Regions from separate parts of the Streptomyces sp. NPDC037301 genome, predicted to be linked through region 3. Evidence: riboswitches for the same ligand, from Rfam matches in the RefSeq annotation. Region 3 holds a riboswitch; each other region holds the start of a gene.
What was found. Region 3 has a riboswitch for cobalamin ahead of ACZ7IB_RS18245 (cobalamin biosynthesis protein). Riboswitches for the same ligand answer to the same signal wherever they lie in the genome.
Positions count from the first base shown of each region.

Region 1: another riboswitch for cobalamin. It lies ahead of ACZ7IB_RS27410 (CbtB domain-containing protein); the one in region 3 lies ahead of ACZ7IB_RS18245 (cobalamin biosynthesis protein).
Region 2: another riboswitch for cobalamin. It lies ahead of ACZ7IB_RS04515 (ribonucleoside-diphosphate reductase subunit alpha); the one in region 3 lies ahead of ACZ7IB_RS18245 (cobalamin biosynthesis protein).

Region 1 covers NZ_JBVJWD010000019.1:12,249-18,687, reverse strand. The annotation lists partial or broken gene metE (5-methyltetrahydropteroyltriglutamate--homocysteine S-methyltransferase) at 1-1,191, opposite strand, end outside; cobalamin riboswitch at 1,431-1,649, opposite strand; gene ACZ7IB_RS27415 (histidine phosphatase family protein) at 1,708-2,301, opposite strand; adenosylcobalamin (AdoCbl) riboswitch at 2,424-2,516, shown strand; gene ACZ7IB_RS27410 (CbtB domain-containing protein) at 2,562-2,777, shown strand; gene ACZ7IB_RS27405 (CbtA family protein) at 2,806-3,579, shown strand; gene ACZ7IB_RS27400 (GNAT family N-acetyltransferase) at 3,706-4,212, opposite strand; partial or broken gene ACZ7IB_RS27395 (SDR family oxidoreductase) at 4,444-5,190, shown strand; gene ACZ7IB_RS27390 (SDR family NAD(P)-dependent oxidoreductase) at 5,257-6,153, shown strand; gene ACZ7IB_RS27385 (TetR/AcrR family transcriptional regulator) at 6,188-6,439, shown strand, end outside.
Region 2 covers NZ_JBVJWD010000002.1:263,217-269,655, forward strand. The annotation lists gene ACZ7IB_RS04515 (ribonucleoside-diphosphate reductase subunit alpha) at 1-2,142, opposite strand, end outside; adenosylcobalamin-variant (AdoCbl-variant) riboswitch at 2,294-2,396, opposite strand; gene mctP (monocarboxylate uptake permease MctP) at 2,575-4,212, opposite strand; gene ACZ7IB_RS04525 (DUF3311 domain-containing protein) at 4,209-4,463, opposite strand; gene ACZ7IB_RS04530 (GntR family transcriptional regulator) at 4,731-5,495, opposite strand; gene ACZ7IB_RS04535 (extracellular solute-binding protein) at 5,775-6,439, shown strand, end outside.
Region 3 covers NZ_JBVJWD010000010.1:60,926-67,364, forward strand. The annotation lists gene ACZ7IB_RS18235 (inorganic phosphate transporter) at 1-592, shown strand, start outside; gene ACZ7IB_RS18240 (hypothetical protein) at 628-858, shown strand; cobalamin riboswitch at 1,031-1,161, shown strand; gene ACZ7IB_RS18245 (cobalamin biosynthesis protein) at 1,306-2,364, shown strand; gene ACZ7IB_RS18250 (cobyric acid synthase) at 2,361-3,878, shown strand; gene cobN (cobaltochelatase subunit CobN) at 3,887-6,439, shown strand, end outside.

The DNA of each region.
Region 1 (6,439 bases), on a different contig from region 3:
GGAGCGGGCCGCCTCCAGGCTGATCACATCGGCATCCAGGTCGTCGATGGCCCTGATGATGTCCCCGAACTCCGCGTAGCACATATGCGTATGGATCTGAGTCTCCGGACGTACGCCACTGGTGGCCAGCCGGAACGACTCGGTCGCCCAGGCCAGATACCCGGCGCGATCGGCGGCCCGCAGCGGAAGCGTCTCGCGCAGGGCGGGCTCGTCCACCTGGATGAACGAACTGCCGGCCGCCTCAAGGTCGTTCACCTCGTTCCGCAGTGCGAGGGCGACCTGGCGCGCGGTCTCGCCGAGCGGCTGGTCGTCACGGACGAAGGACCAGGCGAGCATGGTGACGGGACCTGTGAGCATGCCCTTGACCGGACGGGCGGTGAGCGACTGTGCGTACGCCGTCCAGCGCACCGTCATCGGCTCCGGCCGGGAGATGTCCCCGGCCAGGATCGGCGGCCGGACATACCGTGTGCCGTACGACTGGACCCAGCCGTGCTGAGTCGCGAGGTACCCGACGAGCTGCTCGGCGAAGTACTGCGCCATGTCGTTGCGTTCGGGCTCGCCGTGCACCAGCACATCGACGCCCGCCTTCTCCTGGAACGCCAGCACCTCCTGGATCTCCGACTCGATGCGCTTGTCGTACGTGGCGGTGTCGATGCGTCCGGCCCGCAAATCGGCGCGTGCGGTGCGCAGTTGGGCCGTTTGGGGAAGTGAGCCGATAGTGGTCGTCGGCAGCAACGGAAGCCGCAGACAGTCATGTTGGGGCGCTGCCCGCTGTGGATACGACACCTCGCGGCGCCCGTCGGACTCCGTGACGGCAGCGGCCCGTGCCCGTACCGTCGAGTCATGGGTGATCGCAGAACCGGCCCGTGAGGCCAGATCGGCACGGTTCGCGGCGAGTTCGGCGGCGATCGCGTCCGTACCCCGTGCGAGGCCCCGGGCCAGGGTGGCGATCTCGGCAGACTTCTGCCGGGCGAAGGCCAGCCGGCGGGCCACCTGCGGGTCGATGTCGCGCTCGGCGGTCGCGTCGAGGGGGACGTGCGGCAGGGAGCAGGAGGCCGCCACATCGACCCGGCCCGCGAGGCCGAGCAGGGTGCCGAGCGTGGTGAGGGACTGCTGATAGTCGTTGATCCATACGTTGCGGCCGTCGACGACCCCGGCGACCAGTCGCCTGCCCGGCAGACCGCCGACTGAGGTTTTCCCTTGGCGGGGACAGCCGTACACGGTGGCCCGGGCTGCCGCGGCTGCGGACTTGCCGGTCACGGAACTCTCCTTCGCGAGCGTGTGTCCTGATACGACCCCGGGACGGATCGAAGGCGCGAAGGGATGACGGACCGGGCGGAACCGCAACGCCGTGGAGGCGCGCGTGCCCTGCCCGATGTGTACGCCGACCCGCCCACGAGGTCACCGAGATCACCGTGCGCGTCCGACGCGCACGGGCAGTGGCAGTGGCAGGTCTTCGGACTCGCGGGCACTTCTCGCGTACGAGACACCTACTGGCCGTCGCTTCCCGGACCCCGTATCGGGTCCAGTGCTTGATGACGGCGGTCGTTCCCACTCACCGCTGCGGGGCAGTCCCGGATTCCCACCGGGTTCCCTCTTGCGACGCGCCTGTCTGGCGGACAGGGCGAACCAGCTGCACCACCACAGTAGGCGCTGACCGGCGGTTCCGGCACGTCAGTTGTTCATACCGTGGGCCACGGGAGGACGTCAGTCCCCCGGTGCGGGGGACAGCGGCTGCCCACAGTGCAGGTTCCACCGTCCGGACCGGCCGCTGAGCCCGGTCAGCGTCAGCGGGGCGACGTCCAGCCGCCAGAACGCCTCCGTCGGGAGAGCGAGCGCCCGTACGATCAACGCCCGCACCACCGCAGGCTCGACGACCCCCAGCACACGGCCGCCCTCGTCGCCGTACAGGGGTTGGAGGGCATCCAGCCAGCGGCCGACCCTGGCGCAGAACTCCAGCAACGGTTCGCCACCGTGCGGAGCCGCCGAAGGATCGGTCATCCAGGCCGATACCGCCTCCGGCTCGCTCCCGCTCACCTCCTCCAGCCGCTGCCCGCTCCACCGGCCCATGTCCCAGCCACGGAGCGCGAGTTCGTGCTCGGCGCGCAACCCCAGCGCGTCGGCGGTCCGGTCGCACCGTTCGGACGGCCCGCAGACATACCGGTCGGCCGCAGGCACCGCTGCCGCTGCGGCCCTGGCCCGCCGGACCCCGACCGCGTCGAGCGGCGCATTGCCGTCGAAGCGGGCCTCGCGCAGCGCGGCGTTGAGCGCCGGTGAGATCAACATCACCTTTATCGTCATGACCGGGTCAACTCCCTGAAGTCCGGCCCCGCAAGTGCACCCACCATGGCATCCGGGCGTTCCGGTCCCGCCGACGGCACCATGGCCGAGCCTGCTCCCAGGCGGTATCGTCCGATGAGCATGACGAAGTGTGACGGAAGTCCGGTGAGAATCCGGCACGGTCGCGCCACTGTGAACCCGTACCCGTACGGGAAGTCAGACCCAGCACCTTCGTCTCAGGCACCACGAACGGGACGCGTGTTCCCTCAGGAGGTTCTGCCATGGCACAGACTGCTGCCCCCGCCACCGCCGTACCGGCGATCACCCCCATCTCCCTGAAGGCCATTGCCCCTTGGGCGGTCTTCTTCGGCATCCTCATGCTCGTACTGCTGTACTTCGTCGGCGCCGAGCAGGGCGCCACCGCGGTCATCTCCGGCGAAAGTGTCCACGAGTGGGTCCACGACGGCCGCCACCTCCTCGGTTTCCCCTGTCACTGACGTACCGTCCGATCCAGGGGAAATCCTCATGAACTCCATATCCGTCAGAGCCCTGCTCGTCCGCGGCATGCTGGCAGGCCTTGCCGCGGGCGCGCTCGCTCTGGTCGTCGCCTACTTCCTCGGCGAGTCCCGGGTGGACGCGGCCATCGCTCTCGAAGAGGCGCACAGCCATGACCACGGCGGCGGCGAGGAACTTGTCAGCCGCACCATGCAGTCCACCGCCGGCCTCGCCACCGGTGTGCTCGTCTTCGGTGTGGCGATCGGCGGCATCGCCGCCCTCGTCTTCTGTTACGCCCTCGGCCGGATCGGCAGATTCGGCCCACGGGCCACGGCCGCCCTGATCGCGGGTGCGGCCCTGCTGACGGTGTACATCGTGCCGTTCCTGAAGTACCCGGCCAACCCGCCGGCCGTCGGCAACCCCGACACGATCGGCCGGCGCACCGCCCTGTTCTTCCTGATGGTCGCCCTCAGCGTGCTGCTGGCCGTCGCTGCCGTCATCTTCGGCAAGCGGCTGGCTCCACGCCTGGGCAACTGGAACGCGACGATCGCCGCATCCGCCGGCTACGTTGTCGTGATCGGGTTCGCCTACGCGTTCCTGCCCTCGTTCAACGAGGTCGGAAAGGACTTCCCGGCCGGCCTGCTGTGGGAGTTCCGTCTGGCCACGCTCGCCGTGCAGGCCACTTTCTGGATCACCTTCGGCCTTGTCTTCGGCCGGCTGACGGAACGGCTTCTCGTGCCGAGGACCGACTCCGTCAGGACCGGAAACGGTGCGGCGAACCGGGCTGCCACCGCGGCCGGCTGACCGACGCACCACTGGCAACCACAAGACATCGGAACCCGCCGGGAGCTTCCCGGCGGGTTCTGTCGTCCCGTAATGCGCAGCCGAGCCGGCGCCTACGTACCCGCAAGGGGCCGGACGACCGGGGGCTCAATCCTCGGCCTGCTGATCCCAGTCGATCCGGTAGTGCTTCAGCAGCGCGTCCTCCTTCACCAGGTGCATACCGACGGCTGTCATGACGTGCTGCGACGCGAGGTTGTCCAGATCGGTGTCGCCGTGCACGCAGCTCACGCCCTGGTCGCGGGCGAACTGGAGCAGTGCGCGCAGCGCCTCGGAGGCGTAACCCATGCCCTGAGCCGAGGGGACGAGGCCGTAGCCGATCGTGACGTGTCCGTTCTCGTCCGGAGCGCCATGGAATCCCAGTCCGCCGATCACCTCTCCGTCGTCGCGGCGACGTATCTCGTACGAACCGAAGGGGCTGGGATCACCCGTCGTCGCGCATGTATCGAGGAAGCGCTCGGCCGCGGCCATCTCGCCGGGGGACGGGTATCCGGGCGCCCAGCGGGCACCGTCTCCCGGCTTGCCCGCCATCACCCGCAAGGCGTCGGAGGCGCTCATCAGGCGAAGGAAGAGGCGGGGAGTCTCAAGGTCGGTCATGACCGAGTGAAGTATCACGCGGGACGGGCGGAAGGCATCCGGATTGTCCGACGGGAGCGTGCGAAGCGGGGCGGGGACCCCGGTGGGGTCCTGCAGAGGCCCTGCAGGGCGCGGGGTAGCGCTGGGAGTAGCACTGTTAGCAGATGGGTAGCGTCGTTACGGTATTGGTGTTAGCGTCGCTCACGCCGGGGTGCGGAATTCACCGGCCCGCCTGAGACAGGGAGCGCCGTCATGAGCGAGCAGCACACCACCACACGCCGGGTAGCGATCGTCACCGGAGGATCCCGGGGCATTGGCCGCGAGAGCGCCGAGCGACTGGCCTCCGACGGATTCGCCGTCGTCATCAATTACGCGGGCAACCAGGCCGAGGCCGACTCGGCGGTGGCGGCGATCACCGCGGCGGGCGGGTAGGCCGTCGCCTTCCGTGCCGATGTGGCCGACGAGGTCGCGGTCTCGGCACTCTTCGACACGGCCGAGGAGACCTTCGGCGGAGTCGACGTGGTAGTGCACGCGGCCGGTGTCATGACACTGGCGCCGTTGGTCGACACCGATCTGGACGCACTGGACCGGATGCACCGCACCAACATCCGCGGGACGTTCGTCGTCGACCAGCAGGCGGCCCGCCGACTGCGCAAGGGCGGGGCGGTCATCAACTTCTCCAGCTCCGTGCTGTCGCTTGCCATGCCCGGCTACAGCGCCTATGCCGCCACCAAGGGCGCCGTCGAGGCCATGACCCTGATCCTGGCCCGGGAGCTGCGCGGGCGGGACATCACGGTCAACGCAGTGGCCCCCGGGCCGACCGCCACCGCCCTGTTCCTGGACGGCAAGGACGAGCAGACCATCGCGAGGCTGGCCGGCCAGGCACCGCTGGAGCGGCTGGGCACCCCGCAGGACATCGCCGAGGTGATCTCCTTCCTCGCCGGCCCGGCCCGCTGGGTCAACGGCCAGGTGCTGCGCGCCAACGGCGGCATCGTCTGAGCGGCCGCCAGAGCACTGCCCCGCCTGCCCCGTTCGACAGTTGATCCACGCCCCAGGAGGACAGCCATGAGCAGGACCATCGTGATCACAGGTGCGGGCTCCGGCTTCGGAGCGCTGGCCGCACGCGCCCTGGCCGATGCCGGGCACACCGTCTACGCGGCCATGCGCAACACCACCACACGCAATGCCGACCGGGTCGCCGACGCGGCGCGGTACGCCGCCGAGCACGGCGTGGACCTGCGCACCGTCGAACTCGATGTGCTTTCCCAGGAGTCCGCCGACGCCGCCGTCGCCACGGTCCTGTCCGAAGCCGGCCGTCTCGATGTGATCATCCACAATGCAGGGCACATGGTCACCGGCCCCACGGAGGCATTCACCCCCGAGGAACTGGCAGCGGTCTACGACACCAATGTTCTCGGCACCCAACGCGTCAACCGCGCGGCCCTGCCGCACCTGCGGGCCCAGGAGAACGGCCTGGTCCTGTGGATCGGCTCCACCTCCACCAAGGGCGGCACCCCGCCCTGCCTCGCCCCCTACTTCGCCGCCAAGGCCGCCATGGACGCTCTCGCCGTCTCGTACGCGGCCGAGCTCGCCCGCTTCAACATCGAGACCAGTATCGTCGTGCCCGGCTCCTTCACCACGGGGACCAACCATTTCGTCACCGGCGGGCACCCCTCCGACGAAACGATCGTCGCAGACTACGAGGAGCACTACGAGGGCCTGATGGACCAGGTGTCCCAGCGTCTGGCCGCCCTGGCGCCGGCCGATGCCGATGTGTCCCAGGTGGCGGACGCGATCGTGGCCGTTGTCGAGACCGAGCACGGCAAGCGGCCCTTTCGCGTCCATGTCGACCCGGCGGACGACGGCAGTGAGGCGGTCAGCGCCGTCGCCGACCGTATCCGTGCCGAGTTCCTCACCCGGATCGGCCTCGACGACCTGCTCACCCCTCATGCCGTCGTCTGACACCCGTCAGGGCGCACTTGATAGCGTCCGTGCGATGAGCACACGAGCACGAATCCTGGAAGTGGCGGCGCGCCTGGTCGCGGAATCCCCGAACGGGGACATCTCCACCCGGGCCGTGTGTGAGGCCGCGCAGGTGGGCGCCCCGGCGCTCTACCGCCATTTCGGCGACAAGGAAGGCCTGTTGTCCGCGGTGGTGGACCACGGCTTCGACACATACTTGGCGACGAAGCGACAGCGTGGCGAGAGCGCAGACCCCATCGAGGATCTGCGCAACGGCTGGGACAGC
Region 2 (6,439 bases), on a different contig from region 3:
ACGGGCCGCTGCCATGTCGATCAGACCGCGCTGCGGGATCTCCCACGCCGTGCGGTACAGCGCCCGCACATCCTCCGGGATCCAGGCGAAGCCCTGCACGGAACCGCTCGCCTCGCGCAGTGCCTCACGGGTCCGCGCGTCCCACACGCCGAGCTGCTTCAGCTCATCTACCAGATATGCGTTGACCTGGAGGAACTCACCGCTGAGCGTCTCGCGCTTGAAGAGGTTGGAGACCTGCGGCTCGATGCACTCATACACACCTGCGATCGAGGCGATCGTCGCCGTCGGCGCGATGGCGAGCAGCAGCGAGTTGCGCATCCCGGTCTTCGCGACCCGGGCGCGCAGCGCGTCCCAGCGCTCCGGCCAGTTCAGCTCGGTGTCGTAGTGGTCGGGGTGCAGCACACCGCGCGCGGCACGCGTCTGCGACCACGCGGGCAGCGGGCCGGAGCGCTCGGCGAGCTCGCAGGAGGCCTCGTACGCCGCGAGCATGATCCGCTCGGAGATCTTCGTGGAGAGCGCGCGGGCCTCGGGGGAGTCGAACGGCAGCCGCAGCTGGAAGAAGACGTCCTGCAGACCCATCGCACCCAGGCCGACGGGGCGCCACTTCGCATTGGACCGGCCGGCCTGCTCGGTCGGGTAGAAGTTGATGTCGACGACCCGGTCGAGGAAGGTCACGGCGGTGCGGACGGTCGCGTCCAGCCGCTCCCAGTCGATGCCACCGTCGGCGACGAACGCACCGAGGTTGACCGAACCCAGGTTGCAGACGGCCGTCTCGCCGTCATCGGTGACTTCGAGGATCTCGGTGCACAGATTCGACGAGTGGACGACGCGGCCCGGCTCGGCGGTCTGGTTCGCGGTCCGGTTGGAGGCGTCCTTGAACGTCATCCAGCCCTGGCCGGTCTGCGCGAGGGTACGCATCATCCGGCCGTACAGCTCACGGGCCGGCATCGACTTGCGGGCCAGCCCCTTGGCCTCGGCTGCCCGGTACGCGGCGTCGAACTCGTCGCCCCACAGGTCGACCAGCTCGGGCACATCGGCGGGCGAGAACAGTGACCAGTCGCCGTCCGCGTCGACCCGGCGCATGAACTCGTCCGGGATCCAGTGCGCCAGGTTGAGGTTGTGCGTACGCCGCTGGTCCTCACCCGTGTTGTCGCGCAGCTCCAGGAACTCCTCGATGTCCGCGTGCCAGGTCTCCAGGTAGACGGCGGCGGCGCCCTTGCGGCGGCCACCCTGGTTGACCGCGGCGACGGAGGCGTCGAGCGTCTTCAGGAACGGCACGATGCCGTTGGAGTGCCCGTTGGTGCCGCGGATCAGTGAACCGCGGGCGCGGATGCGGGAGTACGAGAGACCGATTCCGCCCGCGTGCTTGGAGAGCCGCGCCACCTGGTGGTAGCGGTCATAGATCGAGTCGAGCTCGTCGAGCGGGGAGTCCAGCAGATAGCAGGAGGACATCTGCGGATGCCGGGTGCCGGAGTTGAACAGGGTCGGCGAGGACGGCAGGTAGTCGAGCCGGCTCATCAGCCCGTACAGTGCCGCGACTTCGTCCAGGGCGCGCTTCGAGTCGTCCTCGGCGAGTCCGGCCGCGACGCGCAGCATGAAGTGCTGCGGCGTCTCGATGACCTGGCGGGTGTGCGGGTGACGCAGCAGATAGCGGCTGTGCAGGGTCCGCAGCCCGAAGTAACCGAAGCGGTCGTCGGCGCCGTCGGCGAGCGAACGCTCCACCAGCGCGTCGAGTGCGGCCGCGTGCAGCGCGACGAACCCGGCGGTACGGTCCGCGATCAGGCCCTCGCGGTGCCCGACGGCGACCGCGGCGGAGAAGGAGACCGCGCCCTGGCTCGCCGCCTCGTCCGCGATGGTGCGGGTCAGCAGCCTGGCCGCGAGCCGGGAGTAGGCGGGGTCCTCGGAGATCAGCCCCGCGGCGGCCTCCGTTGCCAGCGAGCGCAACTCCGCCTCGTCCGACCGGGCGCTACGGCCGCGCAGCGCGGCGGCGGCGACGCGACCGGGGTCGGTGTCGGGCAGATCGACGGTGAGGTCGGTCAGGGTCCGCAGCAGTGCGGTCCCCGGTCCGTCGTGTGCGGTTCCCTCGGACTCGGCCGCTTCGGACACAGCGACTGAAGCCGGATCGGCTGGCGCGATGGTCACGTGGTGCTCTCCCTCGCTCGGCTCGGGGCCGGCGGGGAGCGGGGCAGCCGGGCAGAGGCGGGCCCGCGTCGGGGCAGCACTCATTACGGCGTCCACCGGCCCATCCGCGAGGCCCGGACGTCTGGCATCCGGTTCGGTCGAGCCGGATGCGCTGTCGGCAGGTCCTCGGACTTACTTGAAGGTGCGCAAAAGCACACTGAATACACCGTTGCGGGACAGTTCCGGATTCGCACCGGATTTCCCTGCGACGACAGCGAGCACGAGCATACATGTGGGGGCCGCTGGATGGGACGGCCCCCACATGTTGTGTCGCGCAACAGAAGTCGAGTCGACGGGACAAGCCGTGCGATCCCCTGTCGGAGCAGACGGACGGCCCGCCACGCCCCGCTGAAGGGGGCGCGACGGGCCGTCATCCGGCCGTGGGAGCGGTCGTCAGTGGCCGCCGCCCGGGGCTCCCGCCGTGGCCGGCGGGAGCTCCGCCCGGACGCCCGGGTCGCCCGCGTCGGCCGTGTAGTCGGCCGGGGAGGTCTCGTCGATCCCGGCGGGTGCCTTCACGGCGTTCAGGACGAAGGTGAGCACCACCGTCACCACCACGTTCAGCACGAACGCGGTCAGGCCGATGTAGCCGATCTCGCCGATGCCCGGGATCTCCTTGGACGACCCGCCGAAGTGTGCCTGGGTCGGGCTGGCGACCCCGTACGCGGCCACCGTCCCGTACACCATGCCGACCGCCCAGCCCGCGAGCAGTGCCCAGCGGTGGAACCAGCGGGTGAACAGACCGCCGACCAGGGCCGGCATCGTCTGGAGGATCCAGATCCCGCCGAGCAGCTGGAAGTTGATCGCGACCGTCTTGTCCATGGTGAGGACGAAGGCGAGCGCGCCGACCTTCACCAGCAGCGACACCAGCTTGGAGACCTTGGTCTCCTGTTCCGGGGTCGCGTCCGGCTTCAGGAAGTCCTTGTAGATGTTGCGGGTGAAGAGGTTCGCCGCGGCGATCGACATGATCGCGGCGGGCACCAGAGCACCGATGCCGATGGCGGCGAACGCGACCCCTGCGAACCAGTCGGGGAACATGTTCTCGAACAGCTGGGGGATGGCCAACTGCCCGTTGTCCACCTTGATCCCGGCGGCGATCGCCATGAAGCCGAGCAGCGCCAGCAGGCCCAGCATCAGCGAGTACAGCGGCAGGATCGTGGTGTTGCGCCGGATCACATTGCGGCTGCGGCTGGAGAGCGTCGCCGTGATCGAGTGCGGATACATGAAGAGCGCCAGCGCCGAGCCCAGCGCCAGTGTGGCGTAACCCCATTGGCCCGCTTCACCCGGCGCGAGCGCGCCGCGCGGCTTGCCGGTTGCCGGGTTGGTCTGGGAGAACGCATCGCCCGCCTTGGCGAAGATGTCGTCGAAGCCGCCGAGCTTGATCGGGATGTAGATGATCGCCACCGCGATGACCAGGTAGATCAGTCCGTCCTTGACGAACGCGATCAGCGCCGGCGCGCGCAGACCGGACGAGTAGGTGTACGCGGCGAGCACCGCGAACGCGATCAGCAGCGGCAGGTCCTTGACGAACCAGTGGGTGTTCTCTCCACCGCCCACGCCCATCACGTCCAGCACGGCCTGGATGCCGACGAGCTGGAGCGCGATGTACGGCATCGTGGCGAGGATGCCCGTGACGGCGACCGCCAGCGAGAGCCCCTTCGAGCCGAAGCGCCCGCGGACGAAGTCCGAGGTCGTCACGTACCCGTGCTTGTGCGAGACCGACCACAGCCGCGGCAGGAAGGTGAAGATCAGCGGGTACACGAGGATCGTGTACGGCACGGCGAAGAAGCCTGCCGCGCCCGCCGCGTAGATCGCCGCGGGAACGGCGACGAAGGTGTACGCGGTGTACAGGTCGCCGCCGAGCAGGAACCAGGTGACCCAGGTTCCGAACGAACGTCCGCCCAGGCCCCATTCGTCGAGGCTGGCGTCGTTCTCGGCCTTCCGCCAGCGCGCCGCCAGGAAGCCCATGACCGTGACGGCCAGGAAGAAGAAGATGAAGACGCCGAGCGCGACGCCGTTCACGCCGTCCTTCATGCCGACGCACCCCCCTTGCGGGCGCGCTGGTCACGCTGCCACAGCTTGTACGCGATCACCGTGAGTGCGGTGGAGATCAGCACCCAGAGCATCTGGTACCAGTAGAAGAACGGGATACCGATGAAGGTGGGGTCCACCTTCGCGTACGAACTCACCCAGAGCATCGCCACGAACGGCGCGATGAGACAGAGGGCGATGACCACCCGCACGGGTGTGACGGTGGGCGGTTTTCCTTCTGGGTCTGCTGGCATGTGGCGACTCCGTCCCCTCGCTGATCACCTGGTGTAATGCGCAGGAAATCTAGGGGAGGCTTCCGGTCACCGTCACCCCCTGTCCGCATTGCGGTCCGGCAACGGTCCCGTGTGCGGGCGCGAATGTTCGGAATGTTGTCAAACGTACGACGCATGGTCTGTGCCAAGGTGTGCCAACGGCCCCCGCTGAGTGTGGATTCCACGGGGGCCGCGACGGTTGCGCCCAGGGGTGCATGGCCGGAATCAGCCGGTCGACGCACCTGGACCTCAGTCCGTCGGCCGCTTCAGGCGCGCCACGAACTTGTACCGGTCGCCCCGGTAGACCGAGCGCACCCACTCCACCGGCTCGCCCTGCCCGTCGAGCGAGTGCCGGGACAGCATCAGCATCGGCAGGCCCACATCCGTACCGAGCAGTCCGGCCTCGCGCGGGGTGGCGAGCGAGGTCTCGATGGTCTCCTCGGCCTCGGCCAGCCGGACGTCGTACACCTCCGCCAAAGCGGTGTAGAGCGAGGTGTACTTCACCAGCGAACGGCGCAGTGCCGGAAAGCGTTTGGCCGAAAGGTGCGTGGTCTCGATCGCCATCGGCTCCCCGCTGGCGAGCCGCAGCCGCTCGATCCGCAGCACTCGCCCACCGGTCGTGATGTCGAGCAGCCCGGCGAGCGTGTCGTCAGCCGTGACATAGCCGATGTCCAGCAACTGGGACGTCGGTTCGAGTCCCTGGGCGCGCATGTCCTCGGTGTACGAGGTGAGCTGCAGGGCCTGTGAGACCTTCGGCTTGGCGACGAAGGTGCCCTTGCCCTGGATGCGCTCCAGCCGGCCCTCGACGACCAGCTCCTGGAGCGCCTGGCGCACGGTCGTGCGCGAGGTGTCGAACTCGGCGGCCAGGGTCCGCTCCGGCGGCACGGGAGTGCCCGGCGGCATGGTGTCCGTCATGTCGAGGAGATGTCGCTTCAGCCGGTAGTACTTCGGGACGCGCGCCGTCCGTGTGGCCGCGCCCGTCTCGTTCTCCGTACTGCCCCCGTCGGCACCCATGGTCCGCCTTCCCGACTGCTGCGTTGCTGCCGTCACCGGCTCCTCCGTCTGTCGCGGCTCACATGGTGGCACGGTCCGGGCACGGCTCGTCGCCCTCCCTCAGGTGTCGGTCCTGTAACGGACGCGAGTGCACTTCTTATACACCCTTGACACCCCTAAAGGTCTAGGCCAAGCTCCCGGTGCTGGTCTAAACCATTAAAGACCAGGTCCAGCCCCAGCAGTACTCGTCGAATGTCTTCGCGGTGGGCGGGGTTGCAGTTTCCCTGAGGAGGGTTTGGCGTGAAGCGCAAGCTCATCGCGGCGGTCGGCGTCGCGGGCATGATGATCGGCCTCGCGGCGTGTGGGTCCGACGACGGCGACAGCAACAGCGGTAAGAAGACCGGCCCGGACAGCTACAAGGGCGAGACGCTCACCGTCTGGACGATGTCAGGATCGAACCCGCCCGGGTGGACCAAGACGGTCACCGATGAGTTCGAGAAGAAGACCAAGGCCAAGCTGGAGATCGAAGTCCAGGACTGGAACGGTATTCAGCAGAAGGTCACCACGGCCCTCTCCGAGTCCAACCCGCCGGACGTCCTGGAGATCGGCAACACCCAGACCCCGGCGTACGCCAAGACCGGTGGCCTCGCCGACCTCGGTGACCTGAAGAAGGAGATCGGCTCCGCCTGGGCCGACGGCGTCAACCAGCCCTCCATATACGACGGCAAGCAGTACGCCCTGCCGTGGTACGTGGGCAACCGCGTCGTCATGTACAACAAGAAGGTCTTCAAGGACGCCGGTATCACCGAGACGCCGAAGACCCGTGCCGACCTCTTCAAGGCGTTCGACGCCATCAAGGCGAAGGGCGACGCCGAGCCCATCTACCTGCCCGGCCAGAACTGGTACTTCTTCGACGGTCTGCTCGTCGGCAAGGACGTCTCGCCGGTCAAGAAGGAGGGCGACAA
Region 3 (6,439 bases):
CGTCTGTGCCGGTACGGCCATCGCACTCGGCACCTACCTGGGCGGCTGGCGCATCATCCGCACCATGGGCAGCGGCCTCACCGACCTCAAGCCGCCGCAGGGCTTCGCCGCCCAGACCAGTGCGGCCACGGTCATCCTGGCCTCCTCGCACCTCGGCTTCTCCCTCTCCACCACCCAGTCCTGCTCCGGCGCCGTGATGGGCGCGGGCCTCGGTCGCCGGGGCGGCGTGGTCCGCTGGTCCACCGCCACCCGGATGTTCGTCGCCTGGGGTCTGACACTGCCGGCCGCGGGCCTGGTCGGCGCGGGCGCGGAACTCCTCACCAAGCAGGGCACCTGGGGTGTCGTGGTCGTCGCGGCGCTGCTGGTCGTGGGCTCCGGGGCGATCTGGCTGGTGTCGCGCCGCAAGCCGGTCGGCCACGGCGATGTCGCGCCGACGGGCGGCGACGCCGAGCCCGCGGGCGTCGTCACCACGGCCATCGCCGCCGTCAGCCCGCCGCTCACCGTGGCCCAGGCAGCGGCCCAGGACCTCAAGACCACCATTCCGGCTCCGGCCGGAACCACCCAGGACCCGGCGCGACCCGCCACCGTCTAGGCCAGCCGCCTAGGCAGACCGTCTAAGGATTCAGCATGAACATCGACTGGGCAGCCCTCGGCTCCGTCTTCGGCGTCTCCCTCGTCGTCACCGTCGCGCTGGTGGGTTTCTTCACCCTGGGCATCGTCGGTCTCTCCAAGCAGCCCGAACCGGCGGCGCAGGGCGGCTCCGGCGGCTCGCTGCTGCTGGCCCGCGCCGGCGCCTACGTCTGCTTCGCGCTGTGCGCTGCGGCGGTCGCGTACGGGATCTATCTGATCGTCGCCTGAGCCCTCCTCCACGCACTCCCCCGTCGGGCCGGACACACCTCGTGTGTCCGGCCCGTTGTGGTGTGCCCGGCCCGATGTGGGGCTCAGCACACTGCACCTTCGCAGGTCAACGGCAAGTTGACGGGCGTTCGCGGAGCGTGGTGGACTGCCGGAGCCAATTACGGCGACAGCAGAGGAAGCCGGTGCGAATCCGGCGCGGTCCCGCCACTGTCACCGGGGAGCAGTCCCCCACACCGGAAGTCACGGCACGCGCGAGCGGGTTGGAAGGCCGGGGGAACTGCGGATCCGGGAGCCAGGAGACTCTCGTCGCCGGTCACGTCGAACCAGGGCGCGGACCCTGAGTGAGGACATATCGCCATGCCTGGCTGCCGTGCGTCCGTTCCTGTGGCGCTCTCGACGAGAGCCGCCTGTACGAAGGTCCTTCGAGGCGTAACGGCCGGTTGAGCCGTGCGTGCCGACCGCATTTTCGCGTACGGCGCCACGGCCGGTCTGATCGGCGATCTGCTGCTCGGTGACCCCCGCAGGGGGCATCCGGTCGCCGCCTTCGGGCGGGCCGCGGCGGGCGTCGAGCGCCGTCTGTGGCGCGACCACCGCGGGTGGGGCGCGCTGCACATGCTCGTCTGCGCCGGAGGCGCCGCGGGTGGTGCCGCGCTGGTCACCCGTGCCGTACGCAGCCACCCCGCCGCCTCCGTCGCACTGACCGCGGCCGCCACCTGGTCCGTCGTCGGCGGTACGTCCCTGGGGCGTGAGGCCCGGGCGATCGGCGGCGCCCTGGCCGCCGGTGACATCGAGTCGGCCCGCGAGCGTCTGCCGCATCTGTGCGGGCGCGACCCGTACTCCCTCGACGGACCGCAGATCGCCCGCGCCGTGGTGGAGTCCGTGGCCGAGAACACCTCGGACGCCGTGGTCGGCGCCCTGGTGTGGGGTGCGCTGGCCGGTGTGCCCGGGCTCGTCGGCTTCCGGGCCGCCAACACCCTCGACGCCATGGTCGGCCACAAGTCGCCCCGCCACCGGCGCTACGGCTGGGCCTCGGCCCGCCTCGACGACCTCGCGGGCTGGCCCGGTGCCCGGCTCACGGCCCTGCTCGCCGTGGCCGCCGGGGGGCGGCCACGTGGAGCGGTACGGGCGTGGCGGGCCGACGCGGCGAAGCACCCGAGCCCCAACGCGGGCCCGGTGGAGGCCTCGTTCGCGGGTGCGCTCGGCGTACGGCTCGGCGGGACCCTCGCGTACGGCGGCCGGGTCGAACACCGCCCCGTCCTCAACGGGGAGGCGGGCCGGGCGGTGGAGACCGAGGACATCGAACGCGCGGTACGGCTGTCGCGCCGGGTGAGCGCGCTGGCCCTCGGCGTGTGTGTGGCGGGACGACTGGGTGCGGGCCTCGCCGCACGACGGATCGCAGGACTTCGGTCCGCAGGACTTCGGTCCGCAGGACTTCGGTCCGCAGGACTTCAGGTCACGGAACTTCAAGTCACAGGACGTCGGATCGCAGGACGGAGACGGACATGAGCGGCGGGCTGCTGGTCGCCGGAACCACCTCGGACGCGGGCAAGAGCGTCGTCACAGCAGGCATCTGCCGCTGGCTCGTGCGCCGGGGCGTGAAGGTGGCGCCCTTCAAGGCGCAGAACATGTCGCTGAACTCGTTCGTCACCCGCGAAGGTGCCGAGATCGGGCGCGCCCAGGCCATGCAGGCCCAGGCCGCCCGGGTGGAGCCGGCCGCGCTGATGAACCCGGTCCTGCTCAAACCCGGCAGCGACCGCTCCAGCCAGGTCGTCCTGATGGGCAGGCCGGTGGGCGAGATGAGCGCACGCGGCTACCACGGAGGCAGGCAGGAAGCGCTTCTCGGCACGGTCGTGGACTGTCTGGAGCAGCTTCGGGGCACGTATGACGCAGTGATCTGCGAGGGGGCGGGCAGTCCGGCCGAGATCAATCTGCGGCGCACGGACATCGTGAACATGGGCATCGCACGGGCGGCACGCTTCCCGGTGGTGGTCGTCGGCGACATCGACCGCGGTGGCGTCTTCGCCTCGTTCTTCGGTACGACGGCGCTGCTCGACGCCGAGGACCAGTCACTGATCGCCGGCTACCTCGTCAACAAGTTCCGTGGCGACGTGTCACTGCTGGAGCCCGGCCTGGAGATGCTGCGCGGGATCACCGGGCGGCAGACCTACGGGGTGCTGCCCTTCGCCCACGGCCTCGGCATCGACGAAGAGGACGGTGTGAGGGTCTCGCTGCGCGGAGCCGTACGCGAATCGGTCGTCGCGCCTCCGCACGGCGACGACGTACTGCGTGTCGCGGTGTGCGCCGTACCCCTGATGTCGAACTTCACCGATGTGGACGCACTGGCCGCCGAACCGGGCGTCGTCGTCCGGTTCGTGGACCGCGCCGAGGAGCTGGCCGACGCCGACCTCGTCATCGTGCCGGGCACCCGCGGCACCGTGAACGCGCTGGCCTGGCTGCGCGAGCGCGGCCTCGCCGACGCCCTGGTGCGGCGTGCCGCCGAGGACCGGCCGGTCCTCGGCATCTGCGGCGGCTTCCAGATCCTCGGTGAACACATCGAGGACGACGTCGAGTCGAGGGCCGGGCACATCGACGGCCTCGGCCTGCTGCCCGTACGCATCCGCTTCGACCGCGAGAAGACCCTCGCCCGCCCCGTCGGCGAGGCACTCGGCGCCCCCGTCGAGGGGTACGAGATCCACCACGGCGTCGCCGATGTACGCGGCGGCGAACCGTTCCTGGACGGCTGCCGGGTCGGCGCCGTGTGGGGCACCCACTGGCACGGCTCGCTGGAGAGCGACGAATTCCGCCGCCGCTTCCTGACCGAGGTCGCGCGGGCCGCCGGCCGGCGCTTCGTCCCCGCCCCCGACACCGGCTTCGCCGCGCTGCGCGAGGAACAACTCGACCGCCTCGGCGACCTCATCGAAGAACACGCGGACACCGACGCGCTGCTGCGGCTCATCGAGTCGGGCGCGCCGTCAGGACTTCCCTTCATCGCCCCCGGAGCACCTGGAGCACGCGCATGAACGCCCCTATGAGCACCGTGCTGTTGCTGTCGACCGCCGACACGGACCTCCTCGCCGCCCGCGCCTGTGGCGCGCCGTACCGGATCGGCAACCCCAGCCGCATCGACGCCCACGAGGAACTCCCCGCACTGATCGAGGGTTCCTCCGTCGCCGTCGTCCGCCTCCTCGGCGGCAAGCGCGCCTGGGAGGACGGGCTGGCCGTCCTCAAGGCATCGGGCATCCCCACCGTGCTGCTGGGCGGCGAGGCCGTGCCGGACGCGGAGCTGATGGCCGAGTCGTCCGTACCCGCCGGTGTCGTCGCCGAGGCGCTGCGCTACCTCGTGGAGGGCGGCCCCGGAAACCTCGTAGAACTGGCCCGCTTCCTCTCCGACACCGTCCTGCTGACCGGCCACGGCTTCGCCGAACCGCAGAAGATGCCCGAGTGGGGCCTGCACGGCAGCCGTGAGTTCGTCGAGGGCCGCCCGACCATCGGCGTGCTCTTCTACCGGGCGCACCAGCTGTCCGGGAACACCTCGTTCGTGGACGTCCTCTGCGACGCGGTCGAGGCCCGTGGCGCCAACGCCCTTCCCGTGTACTGCGGTTCGCTGCGCGGCGCGGACGCCGGTCTCTACGAGCTGCTCGGCAGGGCCGACGCCCTGGTCGCCACGGTGCTCGCGGCGGGCGGCACCCGTGCGTCGGACGCCTCCGCCGGGGGCGACGACGAGGCCTGGGACATCGGCGCGCTCGCCGATCTGAACGTCCCTGTGCTGCAGGGCCTGTGCCTGACCTCCGCGCGCGCCGCGTGGGACGCCTCCGACGCCGCGCTCTCCCCCATGGACGCCGCGATGCAGGTCGCGATCCCCGAGTTCGACGGCCGTCTGATCACCGTCCCGTTCTCCTTCAAGGAGCAGGGTCCCGACGACGTGCCGGTGTACCGCGCCGATCCGGAACGGGCCGCGCGCGTCGCCGGAATCGCGGTGCGCCACGCCGTTCTGAAGCACAGGACGAACGCCGAGAAGAAGCTCGCCCTCGTCTTCACCGCCTATCCGACCAAGCACTCGCGCGTCGGCAACGCCGTCGGTCTGGACACGCCCGCATCGGCGGTGCGGGTCCTGGACGCCCTGCGCGACGCCGGTTACGGAGTCGACGGGTACCCCGACAACGGCGACGAGCTCATCCACCGTCTCATCAACGCCGGTGGCCACGACGTGGAGTGGCTGACCGAGGAGCAGCTCGCGGCAGCCCCCGCGCGTGTGCCGCTCGCCGACTACCGGGCCTGGTTCGACAAGCTGGAACCGGAGCTGCGCGACTCGATGCTGGAGCACTGGGGCGAGCCTCCGGGTTCGCTGTACGTGGACGGGGACGACATCGTCCTCGCCTCGCTCCGGTTCGGGAATGTGGTGGTGCTGATCCAGCCGCCGCGCGGCTTCGGCGAGAACCCGATCGCTATCTACCACGACCCGGACATGCCGCCGTCCCACCACTACATGGCGACGTACCGCTGGCTGGAGGCCGCAACATCGGAGGGGGGCTTCGGCGCGGATGCCGTCGTCCACATGGGCAAGCACGGCACGATGGAGTGGCTGCCGGGCAAGGGCCTCGGCCTGTCCGCCGGTTGCGGCCCCGACGCCGTGCTCGGCGAACTGCCGCTGATCTACCCGTTCATCGTCAACGACCCGGGCGAGGGCACCCAGGCCAAGCGGCGTGGGCACGCCACGGTGGTGGACCATCTGGTGCCGCCGATGGCACGCGCCGACACCTATGGCGACCTGGCCAAGCTGGAGCAGCTGCTCGACGAGTACGCACTGGTCAGCGATCTCGACCCGACGAAGGCCCCGTCGGTGCGGGCGCAGATCTGGACGCTGGTGAAGGCCGCCGAGCTGCACCACGACCTCCATGTCGACGAACAGCCCGGCGACGACGACTTCGACTCGTTCGTCATGCACATCGACGGCTACCTCTGCGAGATCAAGGACGTCCAGATCCGGGACGGCCTGCACATCCTGGGCGGCGGTCCCGTCGACGAGGCGCGGGTCAACCTGGTGCTGGCCGTGCTGCGCGCCTCCCAGGTGTGGGGCGGAACGGCGAACGCGCTCCCGGGGCTGCGGGCGTCGGTCGCCGAGCACTTCGGGCTCAGCGAGAAGGAGCTGCTGGCCGAGCCCGGCGCCGCGGTGAAGGTGCCGGTCGAGCTGACCGAACTGGTCGACGGCCCGGCGCGCACCGGTGCGGATGCGATCGACCTGCTGGAGCAGCTGTGCCGCCGGCTCGCTGAGGGCATGGAGGAGCGCGGCTGGGACATCGCGGCCGCGGCGGGGCTGGTACGGGACGTACTGGGCTTCGAACTCCCGGATGCGGTGGCCGTGTTGGGCTTCGCGTGCGAGGAGGTCGTACCGCGGCTGGCCCGGACGACGGACGAGATCGACCACATTCTGCGGGCGCTGGACGGCGGCTTCGTACCGGCCGGCCCGTCCGGATCGCCCACGCGCGGGCTCGTCAATGTGCTGCCGACGGGCCGCAACTTCTACTCCGTGGACCCGAAGGCGATTCCGTCCCGGCTGTCGTGGGAGGTCGGGCAGTCGCTC